Regions from separate parts of the Serratia sp. NFX21 genome, predicted to be linked through region 3. Evidence: predicted binding sites of a transcription regulator. Region 3 holds the regulator's gene; each other region holds the start of a gene.
What was found. Region 3 encodes LexA, which represses DNA repair genes until DNA is damaged. Its sites were predicted from a motif close to TNCTGTATGTACATACAGNA; they were not measured.
Positions count from the first base shown of each region.

Region 1: the regulator LexA is predicted to act here: its motif matches at 1,456-1,475, upstream of ACNT1W_RS12870 (metal-dependent hydrolase).
Region 2: the regulator LexA is predicted to act here: its motif matches at 1,875-1,894, upstream of ACNT1W_RS10555 (DNA translocase FtsK 4TM domain-containing protein).
Region 4: the regulator LexA is predicted to act here: its motif matches at 1,344-1,363, upstream of dinB (DNA polymerase IV).

Region 1 is NZ_CP183196.1:2,708,954-2,712,072, reverse strand. Features, by position in the region: gene ACNT1W_RS12880 (HdeD family acid-resistance protein) at 1-367, shown strand, start outside; gene hxpB (hexitol phosphatase HxpB) at 433-1,098, shown strand; gene ACNT1W_RS12870 (metal-dependent hydrolase) at 1,495-2,043, shown strand; gene ACNT1W_RS12865 (L-cystine transporter) at 2,228-3,119, shown strand, end outside.
Region 2 is NZ_CP183196.1:2,230,295-2,233,413, reverse strand. Features, by position in the region: gene ACNT1W_RS10555 (DNA translocase FtsK 4TM domain-containing protein) at 1-1,809, opposite strand, end outside; gene lrp (leucine-responsive transcriptional regulator Lrp) at 1,930-2,424, opposite strand; gene trxB (thioredoxin-disulfide reductase) at 3,091-3,119, shown strand, end outside.
Region 3 is NZ_CP183196.1:5,180,257-5,183,375, forward strand. Features, by position in the region: gene dinF (MATE family efflux transporter DinF) at 1-1,028, opposite strand, end outside; gene lexA (transcriptional repressor LexA) at 1,321-1,929, opposite strand; gene ACNT1W_RS24265 (diacylglycerol kinase) at 2,051-2,419, opposite strand; gene plsB (glycerol-3-phosphate 1-O-acyltransferase PlsB) at 2,569-3,119, shown strand, end outside.
Region 4 is NZ_CP183196.1:1,440,522-1,443,640, reverse strand. Features, by position in the region: gene pepD (beta-Ala-His dipeptidase) at 1-212, shown strand, start outside; gene dinB (DNA polymerase IV) at 268-1,329, opposite strand; gene ACNT1W_RS06780 (glycerophosphodiester phosphodiesterase family protein) at 1,526-2,410, shown strand; gene nqrM ((Na+)-NQR maturation NqrM) at 2,458-2,685, opposite strand; gene ACNT1W_RS06770 (FAD:protein FMN transferase) at 2,696-3,119, opposite strand, start outside.

The DNA.
Region 1 (3,119 bases), 2.5 Mb from region 3:
CTATAACCCCGCGGCGCTGCGCACTTTCTGGCAGCACTATCAGCAGGACACCACCTACAACCTGACCCGTCGCAACTGTTCCACCACGGTGATTCGGGCACTCGACAGCGCGCTGGAGGGCGTTCTGGGCGATAAACATTTGTGGCGCCGTTTTCTGTTGCTGGTGCTCGATCCCAACCTGTGGATGCTGGCGGTGCTGCGCAGCCGTGGCGAAAGCATGACCTGGACGCCAGGATTGGTGCTGGACTATGCGCGCATGCTACAGCAGGTCACCGAGCGCCAACATCAGCGTTGGTGGTTAAAACTGCGGAAAGTGTGGCGTATCCTGCGCTTTGGCCGGGCTCAACCCGGCAGGCAAAAGTTTTAGTCTCGCCGTCAGCGATGATAAAGTGTTGGCCACATTCACCGGCGCCGGCAAGGAGTTAACCGCTAATGGCCTATTCGCAACGCATTGAAACCGCTATTTTTGATATGGATGGTTTATTGATCGATTCAGAACCCCTGTGGTTACAGGCGGAACTGGATATCTTTGGCGCACTGGGGCTGGATTTGTCTGACCGCCACAAGCTACCGGATACCCTGGGTCTGCGCATCGATCTGGTGGTGAAAATGTGGTACCAGGCCATGCCGTGGCAAGGAGTCTCGCAAGAGGAAGTCTCAGCGCGGATCATCGAACGCGCCATAGAACTGGTACGTGAAAAACAGCCGCTGTTGCCGGGCGTGCAGCAGGCGCTGGAGCTGTGCCGCAGTCTGGATCTGAATATCGGCCTGGCCTCAGCTTCGCCGCTGCACATGCAGCAACAGGTTCTGCAGATGTTTGACCTTGAAGGTTACTTTGACCAATTGGTTTCCGCCGAATATCTGCCTTACAGCAAGCCGCACCCCGAAGTGTATCTGATTGCCGCCGAACGTCTCGGCAGTGATCCACTGCGCTGTATCACTTTGGAAGATTCATTCAACGGCATGATTGCCACCAAAGCCGCCAGAATGCGTTCGATCGTTATCCCGGCGCACGAGTATCGCAACGATGCGCGCTGGGCATTGGCCGACCATAAGCTCGAAACGCTGGAACAGCTGACACCTGATCACCTGGCATAATCTTCACGGCATCGGTCTGCTCCCGGTGCCGTTACACATCCCCTTTAAGCCCCATCACCGCTTAATTTCAAAATAGCGCATTACGTCATAAAATAAATAAAACACCATTTCATTTATATTGAGTTAACCTGCCGCTCTCTCTATGCTAGGGCAATAAGAAAGCGCCGGGCGATCGGTACAGGCTGTCACTGCCACGCAACCTCACCCCGTCACCCGGTGCTTTCCCCCATCTTTTCAACAGGCCCTATCAAAAACGCACAACGATTAACCGCTTACGATAACAAGCCGTTGTAAAACCGTATAAAATAAACAATTGGTTACAGGGTAACTGCTTCCACTACTGGGAATTTTCCCATATACTGGATAAATTAACAGTTTATCAGCCGGAATTGCAGTATGACCGCGGAAGGACATCTTATTTTCTCTGTCGCTTGCGCGATTTTCGCCAAGAAGGCTGAGGTGACACCATCGCTTGCTACCGGCGACTGGTGGCATATTATCCCCGCCGCTCTGCTGACTTCGTTGCTGCCTGATATCGATCACCCCAAATCGGTGTTAGGCCAGCGCCTGCGCTGGATCGCCATTCCTATTTCACGCGCCTTCGGCCATCGTGGTTTTACTCATAGCCTGCTGGCGATCGCCGGTGGCATGGCACTGTTCCAGCTTGACGTGCCACGCAGTTGGCCGATCCCGCCGGATGTCCTGCATGCGATGATTATCGGTTACTTCAGTCACCTGTTGGCAGATATGCTCACCCCCGCCGGCGTGCCCTTGCTTTGGCCCTGTCGCTGGCGTTTTCGCCTGCCGCTGCTAAATTCTCAGAAAGGCAACCAACTCGAGCGCGCTCTGTGCCTGTGTCTGGTGGCTTTTGCGATCTACTGGCAAGGCGGTTGCACCATTCCTGTGCAGTCCTATTTTGAACAAATAAAAAATATCAGACTGTGATCACAAAAAAATGGCCATTTAATATCCGTAAAGATTATTAATTAAACAAAATCACCAATAAAGTTATATAAAATTCCATTTGGATATAAGTGAGCCGTTACGCAAACTGTTACGATATTTAGTATCGCTACGCCTTGGTGCATAGCCATTTTTATATAAGAAAAAATAATTGGAGACATTGGGGATGAATCTTCCGCTGGTTATTAACGTGGTGATTTTTGTCGCCCTCCTTTTGCTGTTGGCGCAAAGCCGTCATAAGCAATGGAGCCTGGCGAAAAAAGTACTGGTCGGCCTGGTCATGGGCGTGGTGTTCGGTCTGGCGCTGCAACTGGTGTACGGCTCGGACAACCCGGTACTGAAAGAATCCATCAGCTGGTTCAACATTGTCGGTAACGGCTATGTACAACTGCTGCAAATGATTGTGATGCCGCTGGTGTTCGCCTCAATTCTGAGCGCGGTCGCCAAGCTGCACAACGCCTCTTCTCTGGGGAAAATCAGCTTCCTGACGATTGGCACCCTGCTGTTCACCACGCTGATTTCGGCGCTGGTGGGCGTGCTGGTGACCAACCTGTTTGGTCTGACCGCCGAGGGTCTGGTGCAAGGGGCGCAAGAAAGCGCGCGTCTGTCAGCGATCCAAAGCAACTACGTCGGTAAACTGGCCGACCTGACCGTACCGCAGATGGTGCTGTCCTTCATTCCTAAAAACCCGTTTGCCGATCTGACCGGGGCCAGCCCGACCTCAATCATCAGCGTGGTGATCTTCGCGACCTTCCTCGGCGTGGCGTCGCTGCAGTTGCTGAAAGACGACAAGCCTAAAGGCGAACGCGTGCTGGTGGCGATCGATACCCTGCAGGCCTGGGTAATGAAGCTGGTGCGTCTGGTGATGAAACTGACTCCATACGGCGTACTGGCACTGATGACCAAAGTGGTCGCAGGCTCTAACGTCCACGACATCATCAAACTGGGTAGCTTCGTCGTCGCCTCCTATCTGGGTCTGGCGATCATGTTTGCCGTGCACGCCGCCCTGCTGGCCTTCACCGGCGTTAACCCGTTGAAGTTCTTCCGCAAAGTATGGC
Region 2 (3,119 bases), 2.3 Mb from region 3:
ACGTTCTTCCATCTGCGGCGACAGGGTGAATAGTGGCTCAACCGGGCCATCATCAACCAAATCATCCATCGGCGAGAAGCCGAACGCATTGCGGGTATCTACCGGCGTAGTTGGCGCCACCGATGGCGCGGCGGCTGGCTGGCCATAGCGCTGGCTTTGCTGGTCGGCAAATGCCTGACGCAGCGCGGCCTCCTGCAGAGCAGCTTCATCATCCAGATTATCTGCCTCAGGCTCCCCGCCGTAACGCTGGCTTTGCTGCTCGGCAAACGCCTGGCGCAAGGCTGCTTCCTGCAGGGCTTCATCATCTTGCGAAAGATTATCAGCCTGTTGCAATGGCTCGTCGTCCTCACGGGTGCGTTGTTCCTGTTCGGCCATACGCTGCGAAGGCAGCTTGATGCCGTAGGAAGCCAGCTCACGCCGGGTCGGAATACGCACCGGGTTCGGGCGCGGCAATTCAGGGCCGAGGCCTTGTTTCACCTGCGAGTTCGCGTCACTGGTGGCGGTAAAGGCCGGCATAAAGGTATTGGCGGCAACAGCACCGGCAATTGCCGTCGCTGCGGCGGGTGCCTGAGGCTTCGCGCTGCCAAACGGTGAAACGGCAGGCTCGGCGGCACTGAAACCGGCCGGAGCACTGACATCAACATGATCACGTTGTGCGGCAGAGAAATCAAATGGAGAGCGGTCGTGCGACGGCGATACGGCCGGAGCATCCCAATTCCCCATACGAGGCTCATCGTCATCCCGGTAAGGGTCGACCGGGCGCGTCGTCTTCGGCGTTGGTGTCTCTTCAGGGATTTCAAACGAGTACAGCGGCGGCGCGGTGTTTTCCGCTACCGCGCTCATCGGATGCTGGTTCACCGAGGCCGGAGCCGCCGGTGCCGCAGTAACCGACGGTGCCTGAGCGACAACAGGTGCCGCTGTGGCAGGTGCGCTGGCTGGCGCTGGCGCAACCGGTACGATATCCGCATCTTCGTCATCATGAGCCCGCAGGCCGCTGAGCAACGGATCTTCGGCATCTTCCGCCGCCATTTTCGCGGTTTCCGTGACCGAAGGCGCTGAGAACAATACGTCATCTTCCGCTGCATTGGCCGCCGTCGCTGTGGTAGCCGCAGCAAGCGCGGCTTCCTTGTCTGCAGATTCGGGTTGCTCTTCGACGTAACGGTCGTCATCGTCGTGATAACGGTCTTCACGGCGTGAACGGTTGGTCATAAAGGTCGCCGTCCCCAGCACCACGCCGCCGATACGCTCGGCGATCACCAGCCAGGACCAGCCGGTAAACAGTGTCAGCCCCGCAGCCCAAACGCACAGCAGCCCCAGGGTGGCACCAATACCGTTGAACCACGGCAACATGGCGTTGCTCAGCAAACTGCCGATCACACCGCCGGAGGCGAAGTAATAGAGATCGTCGACATTCAATGCCGCCAGGCCACACGAAGTGAGCACCAGCGCCAACGTGCCGATCAGGCGCAGTGAAAGCGCAAAATAATCGATGTATTCGCCGCCGCTGCGCTGACGATAAGCCGCCCAGCACAACACCAGCATGATCGGCGGTATCGCATAGGCGAGTACCCCGAAGGTGAAGAACAATGTGTCGGCCATCCAGGCCCCGACGCCACCGCCCAGGTTATGAATTGGCTCATGCCACGCGGTCTGCGACCAGCTTGGGTCAGATGGATTGAAACTGACCAAGGCAGCCATGAGGTAAATGGCAAAAATGGCTACCACAATCAACACAGCTTCGAGCAAACGGCGGCCGCTGCTGAGTTTTCTCAAGGTAACTTCTTTATCTTCTGTATATTCCTGGCTCAAGAAAGGCTCTCCAGGTTCCTGTTAGCTGACATAGCAACAGCGCCGAGAAGCTTCCCCGGCGCCGAAACTGTATGAATAAACAGGAGTGTAACCAATTTAATCAGGTTTTGCACCTGCACCCTACCGTGTTTTGATAACCAGACGGTTACTCTGTTTCACTTCTTCCATTACCACGTACGTACGGGTGTCGTTAACCCCCGGCAGACGCAGCAAGGTTTCACCGAGCAACTTACGGTAAGCCGACATATCCGGCACGCGGGTTTTCAACAGATAGTCGAAATCACCGGACACCAGATGACACTCCTGAATTTCTTCAAGTTTCTGTACTGCCGAGTTGAATTGCTCAAACACATCCGGCGCACCGCGGTTCAACGTGATTTCTACGAAGACCAGCAGGGACGCATCCAGATAATGCGGGTTGAGCAAAGCGGTATAACCATGAATAAAACCCTGGCGCTCGAGGCGGCGCACACGTTCTAAACATGGGGTTGGGGATAACCCCACGCGCTTGGAAAGCTCAACGTTCGAAATACGCCCATCCTTCTGCAGTTCGTTCAGGATGTTGCGGTCGATACGGTCGAGATCTTTACCCGGGCGTTTCTTATTGTCTGCCATTATTATTGTCTCTCTTATTTTCTTCCCTGCACTTGCCACACCCCAACCAACGTCAATGTGTAAGGGTTCGTTCCAAGCGAAGACCCAATGCCTGTCATATGCTTCACTACCATCATCACCCCTTGTGCAGCCTGTCTGTCAACTCTGCACCAGGTTTTTAAATGACGTTATCGCAAGAAGAATTCCCCCCGCTTGCACGGTGTCCCCTCACCTGCCACACGAAGCTTCAGCAACGGCGCAAAATTCCGCACCAACGCTGTAAATACGTACGATTTACTGTAGGGACAGGGATAATTTCTTCTTCCTATGATGTTTTCGCAAATGCGCAGCGGATTGTCAAAGTAAAAGAAGCAAAATCAGAAGAACGTACCGTCATGAAAAGTTAGCACCCCGTTTTTAGTTATGAATCGCTGGCTTGAAAAGCCCGCAGTCAAGGCACCCCAAGCCGCTAATGGGCTGTTTCCAGTCAATGGCGCAGGGAGCGGCGCTGAGTGGCTTCCATAAGTTAAATTGCTGCATTTTACGCTCGCTTTAGCAGCAATTTAATAATTAATAGGGAAAGGCTATCAAACAAATCGTTAACAACATCCCCTGACGCTTTTTTTAATGCTGCGTTTTCCCTACAATCGGATCCATTGTCCGCCATTGTGGGAAAAGAGGGTATTCATGGGCACGGCTAAACACAGCAAATTATT
Region 3 (3,119 bases):
GCGGCAATGATTTGCTGCCCAGCAACGGCATAGAGCAGACCAAAGCCCAACGCCACCAGACAGGCCTGCCGGCAAGCCGCACGCCATACTTTACGCAGTTGGCTATCGTCACGGGCGCCATAGGCATGGCCCGAATGAGCCTCTACCGCGTAGGCAAAACCGTCCAGCGCATAAGCGGTGAAGGTCAGCAAATTCATCAGCACCGCATTTACCGCGACCACCTCGCCGCCCAGCCGGGCACCGAAGATGGTCAACGAAGCAAAACACAGTTGTAGCAGCAATGAACGCAGCATAATGTCGCGATTCAACGCCAGCAGACGCCGCAGATTACCGCGCCAGGCTTGGCGCAGCATTGGCACAGAAATGCCGCGTATGCGCATCACGCGCCAGGACAGCCATAATCCCAACAGCAGCGTGGCATATTCAGAGATGGCGGTCGCGGTCGCGGCCCCCTGCACGTTCCAGCCCAGTCCCATCACCAGCCAGATATCCAATACGATATTCAGCAGGTTGCCGACAATCAGCAGGATCACCGGTGCGCGCACGTATTGCACGCCAAGCAACCAACCCAGGATCACCATATTGGCCAGCGCCGCCGGGGCGCTCAGCCAGCGGATCTCGAGGAATAAGCGAGCCTGTTCCAGCACCGCCCCATCGCCACCGACGATTTTTAGCGCCAACTCAATCAGCGGATAGCGCAGCAACACAATAGCCACCCCGGCCAACACCGCCAGCAGCAACGGCTGCATAAAGGCTCGTGCCAGCCCCTGCGGATTTTGTGCCCCCAACGCCTGAGCAGTCAGCCCGGTGGTGCTCATACGCAGAAACAGCAACAGCATAAACAGGAAGCTGGTGGCCATGGAGCCAACCGCTACGCCACCCAGATAGGTCGGGCTGTCGAGGTGGCCGATGACTGCGGTATCTACCAGCCCAAGCAGCGGCACGGTGATATTGGAGAAAATCATGGGCAGCGCAAGGCGCCACAGGGCTTTATCGGTATCGCTGGTGAAGGCAGAAAGCAGGCGCATAGTGAAATGTTCCCGTGTATACCCGTCATCTTTCAAGTTGCAGCGTTGTTATCTGCACTCAGTTATGTGGCCCGTCCATGAGCCACACCCCTTCGGGGCCGCTGCAAACAGCGTTCAAATCTGCTCCCGGCAGATTTGTCACCCCAGTTACTTACCTGAGTAAGCGCCTGGGGATGAGCGAGTTGGCCGCCTAGCTGCAACTTGAAAGCTATAGGGTATATAGTGAATCAGATATGACATCGCCCCAGAACTGGGGCGACTTGAATCAGAGAACGATGTTTGGGCGTGAGGATTAAACCCAGTCGCCATTGCGGATCACACCGACCGCCAGACCTTCAATGGTGAAATTCTGCTGACGCAGATCGACCACAATCGGCTGGAATTCACTGTTTTCCGGCAGCAGCTCAACCACGTTACCGTGTTTTTTCAGGCGCTTGACCGTGACTTCATCTTCGATGCGTGCCACAACCACCTGGCCATTACGCACGTCCTGAGTTTTATGCACCGCCAGCAGATCGCCGTCGAGAATACCGATGTCACGCATCGACATGCCGTTGACCCGCAGCAGGAAATCCGCGCTCGGTTTGAACAGGGATGGATCGACCTTGTAGTGCCCTTCGATATGCTGCTGCGCCAGCAGCGGCTCACCGGCGGCGACACGGCCAATCAGCGGTAAACCCTCTTCATCTTCCATCAGCAGGCGAATGCCGCGCGAAGCGCCGGAGATAATCTCGATAACGCCTTTACGCGCCAGCGCTTTCAGGTGTTCTTCTGCGGCATTTGGCGAACGGAACCCCAGACGCATGGCGATCTCGGCGCGCGTTGGCGGCATGCCAGTGGACGAAATATGATCGCGAATCAGATCATAGACCTCTTGCTGTCTGGTAGTTAGTGCTTTCATTCCGCCCCCTGTTTGTTTATACAGTCTTGCTGTGAGTATATACAGGTAACTGCGGCTTGGGAACCGAAGAGTGAATAAAAATCAGGGATTAGCGACACCTGTCGCAACGCAACGCCGCCACTCAGGCAAAGTGCTGCCACAGCACCGACCCCCAGACAAACAGCGCCAAAATAATCGCCAGCGAGACCGCCGCCGAGCCCATATCCTTTGCCCGACCGGAAAGCTCGTGATGCTCAGTCCCCACGCGGTCGACAATCGCCTCAATCGCGCTGTTCAGGATTTCGACGATCATCACCAACAGCACCGATCCGATCAGTAAAATGCGCGCTACCGCACCCACGTCCAGCCAAATCGCCAGTATGATAGCCAGCACGGTCGCCACCAATTCCTGGCGGAATGCCGCTTCGTGCTGCCAGGCAGCGGAAAAGCCTTTATAAGAGTAGCCGGCGGCTTTAATAATACGGGTCAGGCCGGTTGCTTGGTTTGCCATGTTTTTTAGTGCCTTTAGCAGAGATAAGTCATAATTAAACAGTCTAGGCCAGGAAACTCTCCCGGCTCTCGGTTTTCCAACACCACAGATCTGCTACCCGGTTTCTGGTATGCTTGCGGCGCATTGCTAACAAGAGGCTTCACGTTGTTATGTCAGGTTGGCGTAAAATTTATTATAAACTATTGAATTTACCACTCAAACTGTTGGTAAGAAGTAAGGTTATCCCTTCAGATCCGGTCACGGAGTTAGGGTTGGATCCCTCACGGCCGATTTTGTATGTTTTACCTTATAATTCCAAGGCGGATTTGCTGACGCTGCGCACCCAGTGCCTGGCGCAAGATCTGCCCGACCCCCTCAATCCGCTGGAGATAGACGGCACCGTGCTGCCAAGCCACGTGTTTATTCACGACGGCCCGCGCGTATTCCGCTACTACACGCCGAAAGAAGAGTCGGTAAAACTGTTCCACGACTATCTGGACCTGCACCGCAGCAATCCGGATCTCGACATTCAGATGCTGCCGGTTTCGGTGATGTTTGGCCGCTCTCCGGGGCGCGAAGGTCACGGCACACCGCATCTGCGTCTGCTGAATGGCGTGCAGAAATTCTTCGCCGTGCTGTGGCTCGGCCGCGACAGCTTTGTCCGTTTTTCCAATACCGTTTCGCTGCGCCGCATGGCCACCGAGCACGGTACGGACAAAAT
Region 4 (3,119 bases), 1.5 Mb from region 3:
ATCTGTTCAACAAGACGCCGAACATCATGGTGATCCACGCCGGTCTGGAATGCGGTCTGTTCAAAAAACCGTACCCAAACATGGATATGGTGTCGATTGGGCCAACCATCACCGGGCCACACTCGCCGGATGAGCAGGTGCATATCGAAAGCGTGGGCCTGTACTGGAAACTGCTGACCGCACTGCTGAAAGCGATCCCGGAACGCGCGTAATATTACAGATGACTTAGTGATTAAACCAAGGGCGCAAACTTGAATTGCGCCCTTGTTATTCCCAGGGCAGCAGCAGTTGCCGCTCCAGTTGCGGATCCAGCAGCGTCACGTGCAACCCGACCAGTCGCACCCCGCGCCCTTCACGCCGCTCGCGCCATACCTGCCGTGCCACGTTGATTAAATCGTCTTTATTCAGTACCGGCCAAACGTGTTCCTGGGTGGTTTGCTGGAAATCCTGAAACTTCAGTTTTACCCCCTGCCGGGCGATGTGCAGATCCGGTTTCACCTTACGCAACCGCAGTTCCAGCTCGGGATAGAGTTTGTCGACAATCAACGCTTCGCAGTCTTCCCAGTCATGGATATCTTCCGCCAAGGTTCGCTCCACCCCCACCGACTTGCGCAACCGCTCTGGCGAAACCTCACGCAGATCGATCCCCTGACAACGCTCCCACAGCACCCGGCCAAATTTGCCGAAGCGCTTTAACAGCGCCGCCAGATCGTACTGCTGTACGTCGGCACAGGTGATCAGCCCCACTTCTTCCAGCCGTTTGGCGGTCACTTTGCCCACGCCGGGGATTTTACTCAGCGGTAACTGCTGTAAAAAAGCCGGCACCTGCGCCGGGGTGATGACGTATTGTCCGTTCGGCTTATTCAACTCTGAGGCAATTTTAGCGAGGAACTTGATCGGCGCGATACCGGCAGAAGCGGTAAGGTTGAGTTCATCGGAGATAGTCTGGCGGATTTGCTCGGCGATCAACGTCGCCGAGCCGTTGCACTGGCTGCAGTCGGTCACGTCCAGATAGGCTTCATCCAGCGACAGCGGTTCAATCAGCGGGGTGTAACGGGCAAAGATTTCGCGGATATGCTGCGAGGCTTCCTTATACGCCGCCATGCGCCCGGGCAGCAGCTTAAGGTGCGGGCAAAGCTTGAGCGCCATCGCCGTCGACATCGCACTGTGCACACCATAGCGGCGTGCAGGATAGTTGGCGGTGCTGATCACCCCACGCCGGTCGGCACTGCCGCCGATCGCCAACGGAATATCGCGCAGGCTGGGATCGTCGCGCATTTCTACCGCCGCGAAGAAGCAGTCCATATCGACATGAATGATTTTACGCATCGCGCCTCCAATGACACTGTATAAGTATACAGTCAAAAATGGAAAGCTCAAGCCTCGGCTCTACTCGGAGAAAACGGGGTTTCACCCAATTATCTTCGACTTGTTAAAAAAGCGTAATTTTTCAATAGTACGCTGTGGAAAATTAGTCGCCACAGTTACTGACAACAATAACTCTACGCACAGGATGGTGCCCTACATGAAAACATTATCGGTCTATTTGTTAGCCTCAGCCTTATCCCTGATATCCCTTGCTGCTACCGCCGCCCCCGCCATTATCGCTCACCGTGGTGGTACCGCCGACGCTCCTGAAAATACCCGCGTCGCCATTGAAACCGCACTGAAAAACGGCGCCGACGCCATCTGGATCACCCTGCAGGAATCCAAAGACGGCGTGATCGTGCTTTACCGCCCTTCGGATCTGAAAGCGCTAACCGATCGGCAGGGATTGGTTTCCGCCTTTACCGCTGCGCAACTGGCGAAAGTTGACGCCGGTTGGTCATTCGCCAAAGGTGAAACCCATCCGTTCCGGGGTAAAGGCATTGGCATTCCACGTTTGGATGAGATCCTCAATGCCTTCCCCAAGGTTAACTTCTATCTGGATATCAAATCCCCAGACGCAGACCCGGCCCAGTTCGGCAAAGCTCTACTGGCAACGCTGGAAAAAACCAACAGCCTGAACCGCACCCGCGTGTACTCCACCGATGCCAAATATCTGCAGGCGCTGCCGCCCACGATCAAACGTTTTGAAACCCGCGATGAAACCCGCGACCTGCTGGCGAATATCAGCCTGTCACATCTGTGTGAGCTGAAGCCAGACCATCAGCAACCGCGCTGGTACGGGCTGGAACTGAAAAGAGAAGTGGAAGTGGTGGAGAAATTTACCCTGGGTGAAGGGCGCTCCAAGGCGTTTCTGACCTGGGATAAAGAATCGATCGACTGCTTCCGTTCGCAAGGCCCGGCGCACATCATCCTGTTCGGCATCAACACCCCGGCTGAATACCAGCAGGCGCTGGCGCTGGGAGTCGACGGGGTTATGGTTAACTCACCGGCTGAAGCCAGAGAGTTTGCCAAGGCCAAATAACCGATTTAAAACGCTGTAAAAAGGGGCGCTGTATGCGCCCCAGTTATTCAGATAATCCGGTGTTTTTCCAACTGTTGCTGGCGTAACGCCTCTTTCTCCAGACGCTTTTTACGCGCATCGCAGGGTTCAGGGCAGTCACAGACTTTATCCATTCCCAACGCCGTGATCCCGCCGCAGCTGCCCTGCAGGCTTTTACGCTTGAACACGTAACCCAACGACATCCCGCCGACAATCAACAGAAACAACACAAAGCTGGCGACAAATACTGTCAACATAGCGACCTCACTAGCTCTTGTTCAAATAGGGTTTGAACGCCTCGGAGTAGCGCTCTTCAAAACCTTTGGCGGTTTTCACAATCATGAACACCGGGATCCCCATCAGGTTCGCCAACGCCATGCCGCGCTCCGGCCCCAATACGTTCAACCCGGTCGACAAACCATCGGCGGCCATACAGGTCGGGCTCAGCACCGTAACCGACACCAGGTGATGATGGATCGGCTTGCCGGTAACCGGATCTATGGTGTGAGAATAACGCACGCCGTCCTGTTCGAAGTAATTGCGATAATCCCCCGAGGTGGCGATCGACATCTCGCCCGGCTGGATCACCAGTTGCGCCTTCTGCTCCATGCCGGCCGTCGGCCGTTCAATGGCGATACGCCACGGTTTTTTCTCACCGTTGTGGCCGCGAGTACGTACCTCACCGCCAATA